Regions from separate parts of the Castellaniella sp. MT123 genome, predicted to be linked through region 1. Evidence: predicted binding sites of a transcription regulator. Region 1 holds the regulator's gene; the other holds the start of a gene.
The links. Region 1 encodes LexA, which represses DNA repair genes until DNA is damaged. Its sites were predicted from a motif close to ACTGTATNNNNATACAGT; they were not measured.

Region 1 (7,662 bases):
ACGGATACGAGGATGGTGTCGGGCCGCAGGGCGTCCCGCAGAACCTGCGGATCGACCAGACCGCCGCTGTCGACGTCCAGGTAGGTGATCTCGAACCCGCGCTGTTCCAGCGCCTGACAGGCGTCCAGAACGGCTTTGTGCTCAGTACGGGCAGTGACGATATGCCGTCCCCGCGCCGCATGGAATTCCGCCACACCCTTGATCGCGAGGTTGTCGGATTCCGTGGCACCCGACGTCCAGACGATCTCACGCGGATCGGCGTGGATCAGGCCCGCCACCTGTGCGCGGGCACGCTCGACCGCGTCTTCAGCGTCCCAACCCCAGGCATGGCTGCGCGATGCCGCGTTGCCGAAACGTTCGCCCAGCCATGGAATCATGGCCTGCACGACCCGGTCGTCAACCGGGGTCGTGGCGGAATAATCGAGATAAATGGGACGATCCGATGACAGATCCTGCGGCATTGAAACTCCAGAACGATCAGGCCGACACGGGCTCCTGGGCGCGGGCATCGTCAGCGACCGGCGTGATGGGGATTCTGGTACGGCCGTTGCGCAGATGCCCGGATTCCTGCCATTCCCGCAGGCGCTGCTGGTCGACCAGATCCTGCAGCGAAACCGAATCCAGGTATTCCAGCATTTTACGACTCAAGGTGGCCCAGAGATCGTGTGTCATGCACTTGCCCGACCGGCCATTGCGACCGATGTCGCAGTTTTCCTTGCCGCCGCAGCTGGTGGCATCCAGCGGCTCGTCCACGGCGAAGATGATGTCGGCCACGGAGATGTCGCGCGCATGTCGGGCTAGCGTATATCCCCCCCCCGGCCCGCGCACGCTGTCGACCAGTTCGTGACGGCGCAGCTTGCCAAAGAGCTGTTCCAGATAGGATAACGAAATATTCTGCCGCGCGCTGATCGCGGCCAGCGTGACCGGCCCGCTGTGATGGCGCAAAGCCAGATCGATCATTGCCGTCACAGCAAAACGCCCTTTGGTCGTCAAACGCATGATGAAGCCCTCTTTAGTCCGAATCGAAGGTCCGCGGGCACGGATATACCCGACTGTTGGAGTCAAGTATAGCCCGATACCCGAGTAAAACACTCAGCTTTGTCCCGGCAACTTTCCAAATAATTGACCGATATCAATTCAGGGTTATCAATGACCGACACAGCCGTCGGGCCCCAGGCTGAGAGCCCAAAAAGGACGACGCCCCTGAATGGGGCGTCGTGCGGATCGGAGGGGAATCAGGCTGCCTGGTATTGCAGGGCCCGCTTGCGGACCAGTTCCAATACCCCTTGGCAGGCATCTTCGATGTAGTCGAGGACCTTGTTGAAGCCTTCGGGGCCGCCGTAATAAGGATCGGGCACGGTGGCTTCTTCGTATTCGTTGGAAAAGCGCATCAACAGCATCAGTTTGTGCTGATAGATTTTCGGGCAACGCTGCTGCAGGGCCGACAGGTTTTCCCAGTCCATCGCCAGAATCAGGTCGGCCTCGCGGAAGTCATCGGCATCGACCTGGCGGGCCACATGGCTGGACAGATCGTAGCCGCGCTTGCGCGCAGCCACCTGGGCACGAGCGTCGGGCGCCTCGCCCACATGGAAATGGTGCGTGGCTGCGGAATCAACAGTGATGGCATCGGACAAGCCGGCTTCGTCGATCAGGTGCTGGAACACAGCCTGGGCGGAAGGAGAGCGGCAGATATTGCCCGTGCAGACGAAAAGTACCTTATGCATGATAGATGAAAGTGTGCGGGAAAACCCGGAAGTTGGCAAGCATTTTCCAGGAAAAACCCCAAAAGATCCCATCGCGTCATCACTTTGCGCCACATCCGGGTCCGCGGACAACCGGTGGCATGTCAGTGGCCCCGATACCGTATCGCATCACCCCAGCAACGCGCGGTCCCTCAGGGTGCGCAGGGTGTCGCGCACGGCCGCCGCCTGCTCGAACTCCAGGTTGCGCGCATGTTCATTCATGCGTTGTTCCAACCGCTTGATCTCTCGGGCCAGGGCTTTCTCGTCGCTTAGCACGGATTCGTCGAAACCGGCCTCGGCCGTCACCGGCGAGGCGGCCACGGAGACGCCGTCGATCAGATCGCGCACCGCCTTGCTGACCCCGCGCGCGACGATGCCGTGCTCCAGATTGAAGGCCTGCTGCTTTTCCCGGCGCCGGGCCGTCTCGTCCATGGCGCGGCGCATGGAATCAGTCACCCGATCCGCATACAGGATGGCACGCCCGTTCAGGTTGCGGGCCGCGCGACCAATGGTCTGGATCAGGCTGCGCTCGGACCGCAGAAAACCTTCCTTGTCGGCATCCAGGATCGCCACCAGGGACACTTCGGGGATGTCCAGGCCCTCGCGCAACAGGTTGATGCCCACCAGCACGTCGAACGCCCCCAGCCGAAGATCGCGGATGATCTCGACCCGTTCCACCGTGTCGATATCGGAATGCAGGTAGCGCACCTTCAGGCCATTTTCCTGCAGGTATTCCGTCAGATCCTCCGCCATGCGCTTGGTCAACGTCGTCACCAGCACCCGTTCGTGATGCGCGATCCGCAGTTTGGCCTCGCCCAACAGGTCATCCACCTGCGTCGCCGCCGGCCGCAGTTCGACCTCCGGGTCCACCAGGCCAGTCGGGCGTACGACCTGCTCGACGATTTCATCGGCATGGGCGGCCTCGTAGGGACCCGGCGTGGCCGACACGAAGACGCACTGCGGCATGCGAGCCTCGAATTCCTCCAGCCTCAGGGGCCGGTTGTCCAGCGCGGAAGGCAGGCGAAAACCGAACTGCACCAGGGTTTCCTTGCGGGAACGGTCACCCCGGTACATGCCGCCCAGTTGTCCGATGGTCACGTGGCTCTCGTCGATGAACATCATCGCATTGGCCGGCAGGTAATCGATCAGGGTCGGTGGCGGATCTCCAGGCGCGGCGCCCGACAGGTGCCGGGAGTAATTTTCGATGCCCTTGCAAAATCCCAGTTCCTGCAGCATTTCCAGATCGAAACGGGTACGTTGTTCCAGCCGCTGCGCCTCGACCAGTTTACCGTCGGCGGTCAGTTCCGCTAACCGATCGCGCAGTTCATCCTTGATGGTCTGGATCGCATGCAGCACTGTCTCGCGGGGCGTGACATAGTGCGAGCTGGGGAAAATCGTGAAACGCACCAGATTCTGGACCAGCTTGCCCGTCAAAGGGTCGAACAGGTCCAGCGATTCGATTTCGTCGTCGAACAAGGTGATGCGCAGGGCCTGTTCGGCGTGCTCGGCCGGAAACACGTCGATGATCTCGCCGCGCGCCCGGAACGTGCCGCGGGCGAAGTCCATGTCGTTGCGCTCGTACTGCATGGACACCAGGCGCGCCAGGATTTCCTGGCGGCCGACGCGATCGCCCGTTCGCAGGGTCAGCACCATGGCGTGATAGTCGGCGGGGTTACCGATCCCGTAGATGCAGGACACCGTCCCGACGATGATGGTGTCCTGACGCTCCAGCAGGCTTTTCGTGGCCGAAAGCCGCATCTGCTCGATGTGCTCGTTGATCGACGAGTCCTTTTCGATGAACAGATCGCGCGAGGGCACGTAAGCCTCGGGCTGGTAGTAATCGTAATAGGACACGAAGTATTCCACCGCGTTGCGAGGGAAGAATTCGCGCATTTCAGAGTACAGCTGCGCGGCCAGGGTCTTGTTGGGCGCCAGCACGATGGCGGGCCGCCCGGTGCGCGCGATCAGGTTGGCCATCGTGTAGGTCTTGCCCGAGCCCGTCACCCCCAGCAGGGTCTGGCACATGAGGCCATCGCGCACACCGGCTTCCAGCGCCTGGATCGCCGCCGGCTGGTCGCCGGCCGGCGGATAGGGCTGAAACAGCTGAAACGGACTGCCGGGAAAACGCACGAAGCCGGGGGCACCGGCCGGGCTATCCGCCGCCCCGTCGGGCGCAACACCAGTCACAGACATGCCACCGGGCGCCACATCCATGTCGCCCGATGTTTCATCCGACCAACCGGCCTCATCCCGGGAATTCATGCCGATCTCCATGGCTCATCTGGACACTATTCTGGTAAACCCCTTATTATCCCATCGTTGGCCATCGCGACCAAGATCCCTCTTTTCCCTCTGTCTCAGACGTTACCCCCATGTCCTCTATCTTTGCTTCCGTCGAACTCGCTCCGCGCGATCCCATCCTGGGTCTGAACGAACAGTTCAAAGCCGACACCCGGTCCACCAAGGTCAACCTGGGCGTGGGCGTCTACACCGATGACGCCGGCCACATCCCGCTGCTGAAGGCCGTCCGCCAGGCCGAGAGCCGGCTGTACGAACAGGCCGCGCCGCGCAACTACCTGCCGATCGACGGTATCCCCGGTTACAACCAGGGGGCCCGCGCGCTGCTGTTGGGCGCAAATTCCCCGCTGATCGCCGATCACCGTTCCGTGACGGTCCAGACACTGGGCGGCACGGGGGCCCTGAAGGTCGGTGCCGATTTCCTGAAGCAGATCCTGCCCAATGCCAAGGTCGCCATCAGCAACCCCAGCTGGGCCAACCACGAAGCCCTGTTTTCGGCTGCCGGCTTCCCCGTCGTCAGCTACGACTATTACGACGCCGCGACCCATGGCCTGAACTTCGACGGCATGCTGGCTTCCCTGCGCGCCCTGCCCGCCGGCACGATCGTGGTGCTGCATGCCTGCTGCCACAACCCCACCGGGGTCGATCCCAGCGCCGAACAATGGCTCCAGATTGCGCAAACCCTGCAAGCCGGCCAGCTGGTCCCCTTCCTGGACATCGCCTATCAGGGCTTTGGCGCCGGGCTCGAGGAAGACGCCTCGGTCGTGCGCCAGTTCGCCGATCTGGGCATGACCCTGTTCATCAGTTCCTCATTCTCGAAGTCGTTCTCGTTGTATGGCGAACGGGTCGGCGCGCTGACACTGGTCACCGGCGGCGACGACGAGAGCGCCCGCGTGCTCAGTCAGCTCAAACGCGTCATCCGCACGAACTACTCCAACCCCCCCACCCATGGCGGCGCGATCGTCTCCACAGTTCTGAATACGCCGGACCTGTTCTCCGTGTGGGCCGAGGAACTGGCCGGCATGCGCGATCGCATCCGCGCCATGCGTCACCAACTGGTCGATAAAATCCACGCCCAGGGTGTGGACCGCGACTTCAGCTTCGTGAAGACGCAGCGCGGCATGTTCTCGTACTCCGGCCTCACCAAAGCCCAAGTCGAGCGCCTGCGTGAGGAATTCGGCATCTATGCCGTGGGCAGCGGCCGTATCTGCGTGGCTGCCCTGAACAGCGGCAACATCGACTACGTGGCCAAGGCCATTGGCGAAGTCCTGAAGAGCTGACCGCACAACCGGTAAATGCGCCAGGCCAGCGTCCTGTCTGGCTGTCGCGCGAAACAATGCAACAGGCTAGAAAGGCCCCGGGTCCACACCCCGGGCCTTTTTCTTTTCCGCTCGCGCGGCGGCGCGCGGCTCGACCCGCGATCGGCACTTGGCCACTTGCGCGTCGTTACGCGTTCGATCACAATATGAACTGGTTTTTCATCCAGTATCGTTCCATGGCCCTGAAGCTTACCGCACGGCAATCCCAGATCCTTGGGCTCATCATCCAGGAAATCTCCCGGACGGGGCGCCCGCCCACCCGGGCGGAAATCGCGCGCACCCTGGGTTTTCGTTCAGCCAACGCCGCCGAAGACCATCTGCGCGCGCTGGAACGCAAAGGCTACATCCAGCTGGCGGCCGGTACCTCGCGCGGCATCCAGCTGACCGCGCAGGCAACCGAAGGCCAGGCCTTCACCGGGCCGCACGGCCTGACCTCGACGCTGCCTCCCACAGGCACGCAACCCCATGCGGCCGCGACGGGCTCACCGGCCACCCTGCTGACTCCGCCCGGCGCCCCGATCTGGACAGCCCCGTCCGATCAGCGTCTGGTGCCACTCATCGGCCGCGTTGCTGCCGGCCACCCTATTCTGGCAGCCGAACACGTCGAACGCGAAATCCCGCTGTCCCCCCATCTGTTCGAATCCGCGCCCGATTACCTGCTTCGCGTACGCGGCAGCAGCATGCGCGACGCAGGCATCCTGGATGGCGACCTGCTGGCTGTGCACAGCACACCACAGGCCCGTCACGGCCAGATCGTGATCGCGCGGCTGGGCGACGAAGTCACAGTAAAGCGTCTGGAACACCAGGGGCGGCGCATCCGGCTCCTGCCGGAAAACCCCGACTTTGAACCCATCGTGATCGGCGCAGGCGACGAATTCGCCATCGAAGGCATTGCCGTCGGGCTGATCCGCACCACGGCGCTGCACTAACGCCCCGTTCACACGGATTCCCTGATCCTGTCCACCTTTTCCGGGCGGGATCCCTGCTTCCGCCTCGATCAGCAGAAAAACGGCCTTCCCGGTCGCACGATCCGGAACATCCGATCGTGCGACCCAGAAGGCCGTCAGCGGCACTGGGCAGATCGGTGCTAGTGCTTGATCACCCCGCCACTACCGGATTCCGCCGGCTTGGCCGCCGCCACCGCGTCAGCCGCCAAGCGGGCGATCTCTTCCTCTGACAGTGGCGTCGGCAGACGCTGCAGCGCGACTTCCAGCACCCGGTCGATCCAGCGCACCGGGATGATTTCCAGGTGGTTTTTCACGTTGTCCGGGATTTCCGCCAGGTCCTTGACGTTTTCCTCCGGGATCATCACGGTCTTGATGCCACCACGATGCGCCGCCAGCAGTTTTTCCTTCAGGCCGCCAATTTCCAGAACCTCGCCGCGCAGGGTGATTTCACCCGTCATCGCGACATCGGCGCGAACCGGAATGCCCGTCAAGGCGGACACCATGGCCGTCGTGATCGCAATCCCCGCCGATGGACCATCCTTCGGCGTGGCGCCTTCAGGGAAGTGCACGTGCAGGTCATGTTTTTCAAATACCTGGTCGGCAATGCCCCACTGACGGGCACGGGCGCGCACCACCGTCCGGGCGGCCTCGACGGATTCCTTCATCACGTCGCCCAAGGAGCCCGTGCGCGTGACCACACCCTTGCCCGGCATGTCGGCGACTTCGATCGTCAGCAGCTCGCCACCGACTTCGGTCCACGCCAAGCCCGTCACCTGACCAACCCGGTCTTCCTTCTCGGCCACACCGAAGCTGAAGCGACGCACCCCCAGGTAATCGTTCAGGTTGGCCGAATCGACTGTGATGGATTCCTGGATCTTCACGGCCTTGCGGCCACGGATGACCGGGTTGGCCGACAGCAGCCGCTTGACGGCCTTGCGGCAGATCTTGGAGATTTCCCGTTCCAGCGCACGCACACCCGCCTCGCGCGTGTAGTAGCGCACGATGTCACGGATGGCCGATTCGGTCACCACCAGTTCGCCTTCCTGCACACCGTTGTTCTTCATGAGCTTGGGCAGCAGATGGTCGTAGGCGATGTGAACTTTTTCGTCTTCGGTGTAGCCCGACAGGTGGATGACCTCCATCCGGTCGAGCAGCGCCGGCGGGATGTTCAGCGTGTTGCTCGTGGCGACGAACATGACGTCGGACAGATCGAAATCGACCTCGATGTAATGATCCTGGAACGTGTGATTCTGCTCGGGATCCAGGACCTCCAGCAGAGCCGACGACGGATCGCCACGGAAATCCGCGCCCAGCTTGTCGATCTCGTCGAGCAGGAACAGCGGATTGCGAACGCCG
Region 2 (7,662 bases), 140 kb from region 1:
GCGACCGGGTTTGTAGCCCTGCTGTTCTTCGATCTGCAGGGCGCGGGCGCGGCTGGCCTGATTGATCACGGTGGTCGGCAGCAGTTTTTTTTCTGTCTGCAGCCGCATCAGGATCTGGCCGTGCTGGGCATAGACCAGGCCGCTGTCCTCACGCGGGGGCATCCATCCCGACACCTGGCTGTCCTGGCTGCCGCCGGGGCGAAAGGCCAGGGGTTCCAGCGCCGCTTCCAGGGTGGCGGCGGTCAGGGATGCGTTGGGGGCGAGACGATAGAGCTTGAGATTCTTGAACCACATGGTCTTGTGCGGGCGGGCCGGCGGGCGGCGGTGGAAATGGGTCTTGATTGTACGCGATGGCAGTTCCGATCTTGTCCGGCCAGGTCGGCCGGTTGCGCACAAAAAAATGGCCCGGATTGCGCCGGGCCTGGAGAGGCAGCCGTCCGTACACAAAAAGGCTCGCGGGGGGTGCATGGACGGTGGTGCATCGATCGCCGATCGGCTAGGACAACAAGGGGGAACAAGATATCCGGGCCGTCAATTGATGCACATCAAGATTCTAGGCGAGAACCGCTGACGATATTCTGAACGATTCAAGGCGCGTTCAGGTCGTTATGCCGTGTTTCCCGGACGAACAACACACCGACGACCAGGGTCATCGCGCTGATGACGACCGGGTACCAGAGACCGTCGTACATGTTCCCCGTGGTGGCCACGGTCGCAAAGGCCACGGGCGGGACAAAGCCGCCGAACCAGCCGTTGCCGATGTGGTAGGGCACACTCATGGACGTGTAGCGAATGCGGGTGGGGAACATTTCCACCAGCATGGCGGCGATCGGCCCGTAGACCATGGTGACCTGCAGGACCAGGAAGAACAACAGCAACAGCACCATGGCGTAGCTGATCTGCGAGGGATCGGCGAAAGCGGGATAGCCGTGGCTGCGGACCGCCTCGCGGAGTGTCTGCTGCAATGCAGCATTGCGGCGGGCAAACTCGGCGCGGGGCAGGTTCCCGCCTTCGAAGGCATCGATGCGTTGGTCGCCCACCAGCGCGTAGGCGACGGTGCGGGCCGGCGCGGCCTGGTTGACGTAGTGCACCGAGTGGCTGGCCATGAAGTCCTTGAGCAGGTCGCAGGAACTGGTGAACGAGGCGATCCCGATCGGGTTGAACTGCAGCGAGCAGTTGGCCGGATCCGCGATCACGCGCACGGGTGCCCGGGCCTGTGCGCGTTCCAGCGCCGGGTTGGCGTAGTGTGTCAGGCCCTTGAAGACCGGAAAATAGCTGACGCAGGCGATCAGGCAGCCGGCCATGATGATGGGTTTACGGCCGATCCGGTCGGACAGGGAGCCGAACACCAGGAAAAACGGGCAGGCCAGCAGCAGCGCCAGGGCCACGAGAATATTGGCGATGCTGGCGTCCACCCTGAGGGTTTCCGTCAGGAAATACAGGGCGTAGAACTGGCTCGTGTACCAGATGACCGCCTGGCCGGCCGTCAGGCCGATCAGGGCCAGCAGGATCAGGCGCAGATTGCGCCAGTGGCCGAAGGCTTCCTTGATCGGGGCGCGCGAAATCAGCCCTTCGGACTTCATTCGGGTAAAGGCGGGGGATTCGTGCAGGCGCAGGCGGATCCAGACCGAGATCACCAGGAGCAGCACGGAGATCAGGAACGGCACCCGCCAGCCCCAGGCATCGAAACTTTCCTGGCCCAGTGTGGCGCGGGTGCCCAGCACCACGACCAGGGACAGGAACATGCCGGTGGTGGCCGTGGTCTGGATCCAGCTGGTGAAAAACCCGCGCCGGTTCGGGGGGGCGTGCTCCGCGACGTAGACGGCGGCGCCGCCGTATTCCCCGCCCAGCGCCAGCCCCTGCAGCAGGCGCAGCAGCAACAGGATCATCGGCGCGGCCGTGCCGATGGAGGCCGACGACGGCAGCACGCCCACCAGGAAGGTGGACAGGCCCATGATCAGGATCGACACCACAAAGGCGTATTTGCGTCCGACCATGTCGCCCAGCCGGCCGAACACCAGGGCGCCGAACGGGCGCACGGCGAAACCGGCCGCGAAGGTGAGCAACGCGAAGATGAAACCCGTCGTCGGGTTCAGGGCCGAGAAGAAATGCTGGGCGATGATGGCCGCCAGCGAGCCGTAGACATAGAAGTCGTACCACTCGAACACGGTGCCCATGGACGATGCCAGGATGACCCGGCGCTCTTCGTGCGTCATGGGTCGGTTGGCCTCGTCCAGCGCGTCGGGCGTCACGGAATGGGCTCGATTCATGTGCGGGTCCTGGGGACGTTGTCGCGGGGAAATGAGACCCGCAGCCGGGTCCCGGCGCTGACCGGGTCATGGTGGTTGCCGGGGGGCGGGAAGTCGATCGTGGCCTGGTGGTGTTCGGCGACTTCGCGCACGATCGCCAGCCCCAAGCCGCTGCCCTCGGCCTCGTGGCCCAGGATCCGATAGAAGCGGTCGAAGACCCGGGATTGTTCATCGGGCGGGATGCCGGGTCCCGTATCCTGGACTTCCAGGCAGACCCGGTCGCCGTCGGGCAGTGCGCGGACGGTCACCTGGCCGCCCGCCGGTGTGTACAGCAGGGCGTTGTCGATCAGGTTGTTCAGCAGCTCGTGGATCATGGTGCGGTTGCCGAATACGGGCAGCGGCTCGTCGGGGGATTCGAAACCCAGGTCGATGCCGCGCGCCAGGGCCGTTGCCACCCATTCCCCCGTGCAGTCTTCGGCCAGCGCGTACAGGTCCAGCTGTTCTGTGGTGCGCGATTGATTGGGGTCCAGCGATTCCGCACGTGCCAGCAGCAGCAGCTGGTTGACCAGGCGCGTGGCCCGCTGGGATCCGGTGATGAGCTGCTGCAGGCTGTCGCGCATGCGGGATGGTTCACGCTCGCGCAGGGCGATCTCGCATTGCGTGCGGATGCCCGCCAGCGGCGTCTTCAGCTGATGGGCGGCATTGGCGACGAACCGCCGCTGCGATTCGATGGACGCCGACAAGCGCTGCAGCACGTTGTTCATGGCGTCGATGAGCGGCACGATCTCCGCCGGAGCCAGATCGTCGCGGATGGGGGACAGGTCGCTGGGCTTGCGCCGGCGCATGTGTTCCTGCAGCAGGCTGAGCGGCTCCAGACCCTGGGTCAGGCCCAGGCCGGCCAGCATGGCGGCCAGCGGCAGAATGATGAGCTGGGGCGTCAGCATCCCGGTCAGGATTTCCTGTTGCAGCGTGGCGCGGGCCTGTGCCGGTTCGGCCACAACTGTCAGGAAGCCGGTGCCGTCCCGGTCGCGTCCGCCCCACAGGTAGGCCAGCCGGATCGATTGATGGTCCAGCGTGGCATTGCGAAAGCGGATCTGGTCGATGTCGTAGGTCCAGTTTTCCGGGGTGGGGACGTTGGGATTGCCGGCCATCAGGTGGCCGTTGGCGTCCAGGATCTGCCACGTGGTCGGGGCCTCGTCGCCGTTGCCGGACAGGACTGTCCGCGCCGATTCGGACAGCGTGACGCCAGCGGTCAGGCGCTGCTGTTCGACCTCGTGGCGCAGCAGCCGCAGATGGCTGGTCAGCGTTTTGTCGTAGGGCGAGTTGGCGATATTCAGGGAAATGAAGTAGGTGATCACGATCCCGATCGACCACAGGACGAACAGGGGGACGATCATCCACAGCAGGATGCGGCCCAGCAGGGTTGGGTGGCGCCGGGGGCGACGCCGGCCATGGGCGGGACTGGGGTTGTCGAACATGGCGCGCCGTCAGTCGACGGCTGCCGTATCGGCCGGCTGGCTGCGGTTTTCGGGTTCGAGGCAGTACCCAAGCCCGCGCACGGTGAGGATGCGCACGCCGGCCGGTTCGATCTTTTTTCGCAGGCGGTGAATGTAGACCTCGATGGCGTTGGTCGTGACTTCCTCGCCCCATTCGCAGAGCAGGTCGACGAGCTGGTGCTTGCTGATCATGCGGCCGCTGCGCGACAGGAAAATTTCCAGCAGGCTGGTTTCCCGGGCGGACAGTTCGACCGGGGATTCGTCGATGGTGGCGACCCTGCCGTTCAGGTCGAAGGCCAGGCGGCCATGGCGCAGCACCGATGCGCGGGCGCCGCCGTGCCGGCGGATCAGGGCGCGCACGCGGGCTTCCAGTTCGCTGAGAGCGAAGGGTTTGGACATGTAGTCGTCGGCCCCCAGGTCCAGGCCTTCGACGCGTTGTTCGACCGAATCGGCGGCGGTCAGGATCAATACCGGCAGGGGGGTGCCGCGCTGGCGCAGTTTGCGCAGCACGGACAGCCCGGACAGACGCGGCAGGCCCAGATCCAGGATCAGCAGATCGAACGCCTGCAGTTGCAGGGCGGAGTCGGCGCTGGAGCCGTCGTGGACCACATCCACAGCATAGCCGTCGTAGCGCAGGGATCGGGACAGCCCGTCGGCGAGAATACTGTCGTCCTCGGCAATCAGGATACGCATGGCGGGAATGACATCCAGGGGGGCGGGTGGTGGGCGCTGACGTGCGCCTTTTTCCCAGTGATTTTCTCATGGGCGGGGAATGGCGTCATTTAGGGTTAACGATGGACCTTTTTGGGGAGCGCGTCGGGATTGTCACATCTGTTTTTTTATACAGTATAATTTAGTGCCATAATTTCCCCTGCACCAGATCCCAAAGATCCCAACGAAAGGAACCCCCTCATGGACGAACGCACCGGCAAGGCCAATCCCGAACGCGCCAAGGCGCTGGCCGCCGCGCTGTCGCAGATCGAGAAGCAATTCGGCAAAGGCTCCATCATGCGCTATGGCGACAACCAGGTCGAACACGACATTCAGGTCGTGTCCACCGGGTCGCTCGGGCTGGACATCGCCCTGGGCGTCGGTGGTCTGCCGCGGGGACGTGTAGTCGAAATCTACGGTCCCGAATCCTCCGGCAAGACCACGCTCACCCTGCAGGTCATTGCCGAAATGCAGAAGATCGGCGGCACCTGCGCATTCGTCGATGCCGAACACGCGCTCGACGTCCAGTATGCCTCGCATCTGGGTGTCAACCTGGAAGACCTGCTCATCTCGCAGCCCGACACGGGCGAACAGGCGCTGGAAATCACCGACGCGCTGGTGCGCTCCGGCTCGGTCGACCTCATCGTCATCGACTCGGTGGCAGCCCTGGTGCCGAAAGCCGAAATCGAAGGCGACATGGGGGATTCGCTGCCGGGCCTTCAGGCCCGCCTCATGAGCCAGGCGCTGCGCAAACTGACCGCCACGATAAAACGCGCCAACTGCATGGTGATTTTCGTCAACCAGATCCGCATGAAGATCGGCGTGATGTTCGGCAACCCCGAAACCACCACGGGCGGCAACGCGCTGAAATTCTATGCGTCCGTGCGCCTGGACATCCGCCGCATCGGCTCCATCAAAAAGGGCGACGAGGTCGTCGGCAACGAAACCCGGGTCAAGGTCGTCAAAAACAAGGTCGCGCCACCCTTCAAACAGGTGGAATTCGACATCATGTATGGCACCGGCATCTCGCGCGAAGGCGAGATCATCGATCTGGGCGTGCAGGCCGGCTTCATCGACAAATCCGGCGCGTGGTACAGCTATAACGGCAACCGCATCGGGCAGGGCAAGGACAATGTCCGCGACTACCTGAAAGAACACGCCGACCTGGCGTTCGAAATCGAAAACCGGGTGCGTGAACACCTGGGGATCACGCTGCGCGCCGAGTCGGCCGGTGGCAATTCGGGTGGGCTGTCCGCCGCCGTGAATGAGTGATGCCTCCCGGTCCGGCCCCAGCCTCAAGGCCAGGGCCGTGGCCTATCTTTCCCGGCGGGAACACTCCCGCCTTGAATTGCGCCGAAAGCTATCCGCATATAGCGATGATCCCGCGGAAATCGAAGCCGTCCTCGATGACCTGCAGCGCGAACACTGGCAGTCCGACGAACGATACGCCAAGGCCTATGTGCACCGCACCGCGCCGCGCCAGGGGGCGAGGCGCATCGTGCAGGCCCTGCGCCAGCAGGGCGTGGATGCGCAGCAGCTCTGCGATCTGCAACACGAACTGCAGGGGTCCGAACTGGGCCGCGCGCAGGGCGTCTGGCAGCGAAAATTCGGGCAACCCCCCGCCGATGCCCGCGAATATGCCCGTCAGTACCGCTACCTGGCCGGCCGGGGGTTTACCACCGACTGCATCCGGCGAGTGCTGTCCGCCCGCTTCGAGGGCGCGGGCGATTTGGCGGATGACGATCCTGTCTGATCCTGTCAGGCCACGGTGCGGATTCCGGGCAGGGTCTCGAAACAGGTCTTGCTCGCCTGTTCCAGAAACGCCTGCACGTAGGGCGTGTCCGCGTCCTCGATCCGCACACCCGCCTGCAGCGTGCGCCAGATTCCCGAACCCAGCGGTATGATCCGGACGCCAGGCAGATTCCGGTATTCGTCCAGCGCCCAGCTGGGCAGGGCGGCGACCCCCCGGCCGCTGGCGACCAGCTGTACGATCATGGGGGTCAATTCCGCCGTGCGCACGCCGGCCGGCTCGATGCCGGCCACATCCAGGAAGGCCGTAAAAATATCCAGGCGGCCGCGGTCCACAGGATAGGTGATCAGGATCTGATCGGCCAGGTCTTCGGGATCGATCCGCCGGGCCGTGCCCAGCGGCCCCTGGCTGGGCACCGCCAGAACCAGTTCATAGCCGAACAGCGCCGTATATCGCACCGCATCCATTGGTTCTGGGTCCGAGGTGATGACGACGTCCAGATCGCCGCGCGTCAGGGCGGGCAGGGGTGCGAAAGAGAACGCGGCCGACAGGTCCAGCGACACTTCCGGCCAGTCCTTGCGGAACGCATCCAGCGTCGGCATCAGCCACTGAAAGCAGGAATGGCAGTCGATGGCTACGTGCAGCCGTCCTGCGCGCCCGGCCGACAGGCGGCGCAATTCCAGTTCGGCGGCACGGATGCGCGGCAGCACGTCTTCAGCCAGGGAGACCAGGCGCAGACCGGCCGTGGTCAACCGGGCGGGGCGGGTGCGCCGGTTCAGTAGCGATGTCTTCAGCCGCACTTCCAGATCGCGCAGTTGGTGCGACAAGGCCGATTGCGTCAGGTGCAGCCGCTCGGCCGCTTCCTGCAGGCTGCCGCCGTCCCGGATTGCCAGCAGGGTTTCCAGATGGCGGACTTCAATCATCTCGATCTTCCTTCAACATGAGTTTCTCTCATCTTATGCGTGCAGGATTTGATTTTTTATTGGGGCCGAATCCCTGCACAATATCGTTCATTGAGAAATTTTAATGTTATCAGGATTAATCATGACGATCATTCATAATCTGGGTTTCCCCCGTGTCGGCGCCGCCCGTGAACTGAAGCGCGCCCAGGAAGCCTATTGGGCCGGCAAAGCCGATCAGGCCAGCTTGCTGGAGACGGGGCGTGAACTGCGGGCCCGGCACTGGGCGGTCCAGGCACAGGCCGGGCTGCAATGGGTACCGGTCGGTGATTTCGCCTGGTACGACCATATCCTGGAGTGGACGACGTTGTTGGGGGCTGTGCCCGCGCGCTTCGGGCAGGCCGATGATGCGCCGGTCGAACTCGACACCCTGTTTCGCATGGGGCGCGGCCGTGCCCCATCCGGCACGCCGGCGGCGGCGTGCGAAATGACCAAATGGTTCGACACCAACTATCACTACATCGTGCCGGAGCTACATCCGGGGCAGACCTACCGTA

Region 2: recA (recombinase RecA) is a predicted target of LexA. The motif match lies at 4,576-4,593, and genes of this name have one in related genera.

Annotation. Positions count from the first base shown of each region.
Region 1 is NZ_CP154879.1:1,108,837-1,116,498, forward strand. It holds gene ABCV34_RS05095 (IscS subfamily cysteine desulfurase) at 1-461, opposite strand, end outside; gene iscR (Fe-S cluster assembly transcriptional regulator IscR) at 478-999, opposite strand; gene ABCV34_RS05105 (low molecular weight protein-tyrosine-phosphatase) at 1,236-1,727, opposite strand; gene uvrB (excinuclease ABC subunit UvrB) at 1,872-3,935, opposite strand; gene ABCV34_RS05115 (amino acid aminotransferase) at 4,115-5,320, shown strand; gene lexA (transcriptional repressor LexA) at 5,536-6,288, shown strand; gene lon (endopeptidase La) at 6,447-7,662, opposite strand, start outside.
Region 2 is NZ_CP154879.1:969,418-977,079, reverse strand. It holds gene ABCV34_RS04480 (recombination-associated protein RdgC) at 1-294, opposite strand, end outside; gene ABCV34_RS04475 (MFS transporter) at 588-2,216, opposite strand; gene ABCV34_RS04470 (sensor histidine kinase N-terminal domain-containing protein) at 2,267-3,727, opposite strand; gene ABCV34_RS04465 (response regulator transcription factor) at 3,737-4,438, opposite strand; gene recA (recombinase RecA) at 4,658-5,728, shown strand; gene recX (recombination regulator RecX) at 5,721-6,209, shown strand; gene ABCV34_RS04450 (LysR substrate-binding domain-containing protein) at 6,215-7,129, opposite strand; gene metE (5-methyltetrahydropteroyltriglutamate--homocysteine S-methyltransferase) at 7,251-7,662, shown strand, end outside.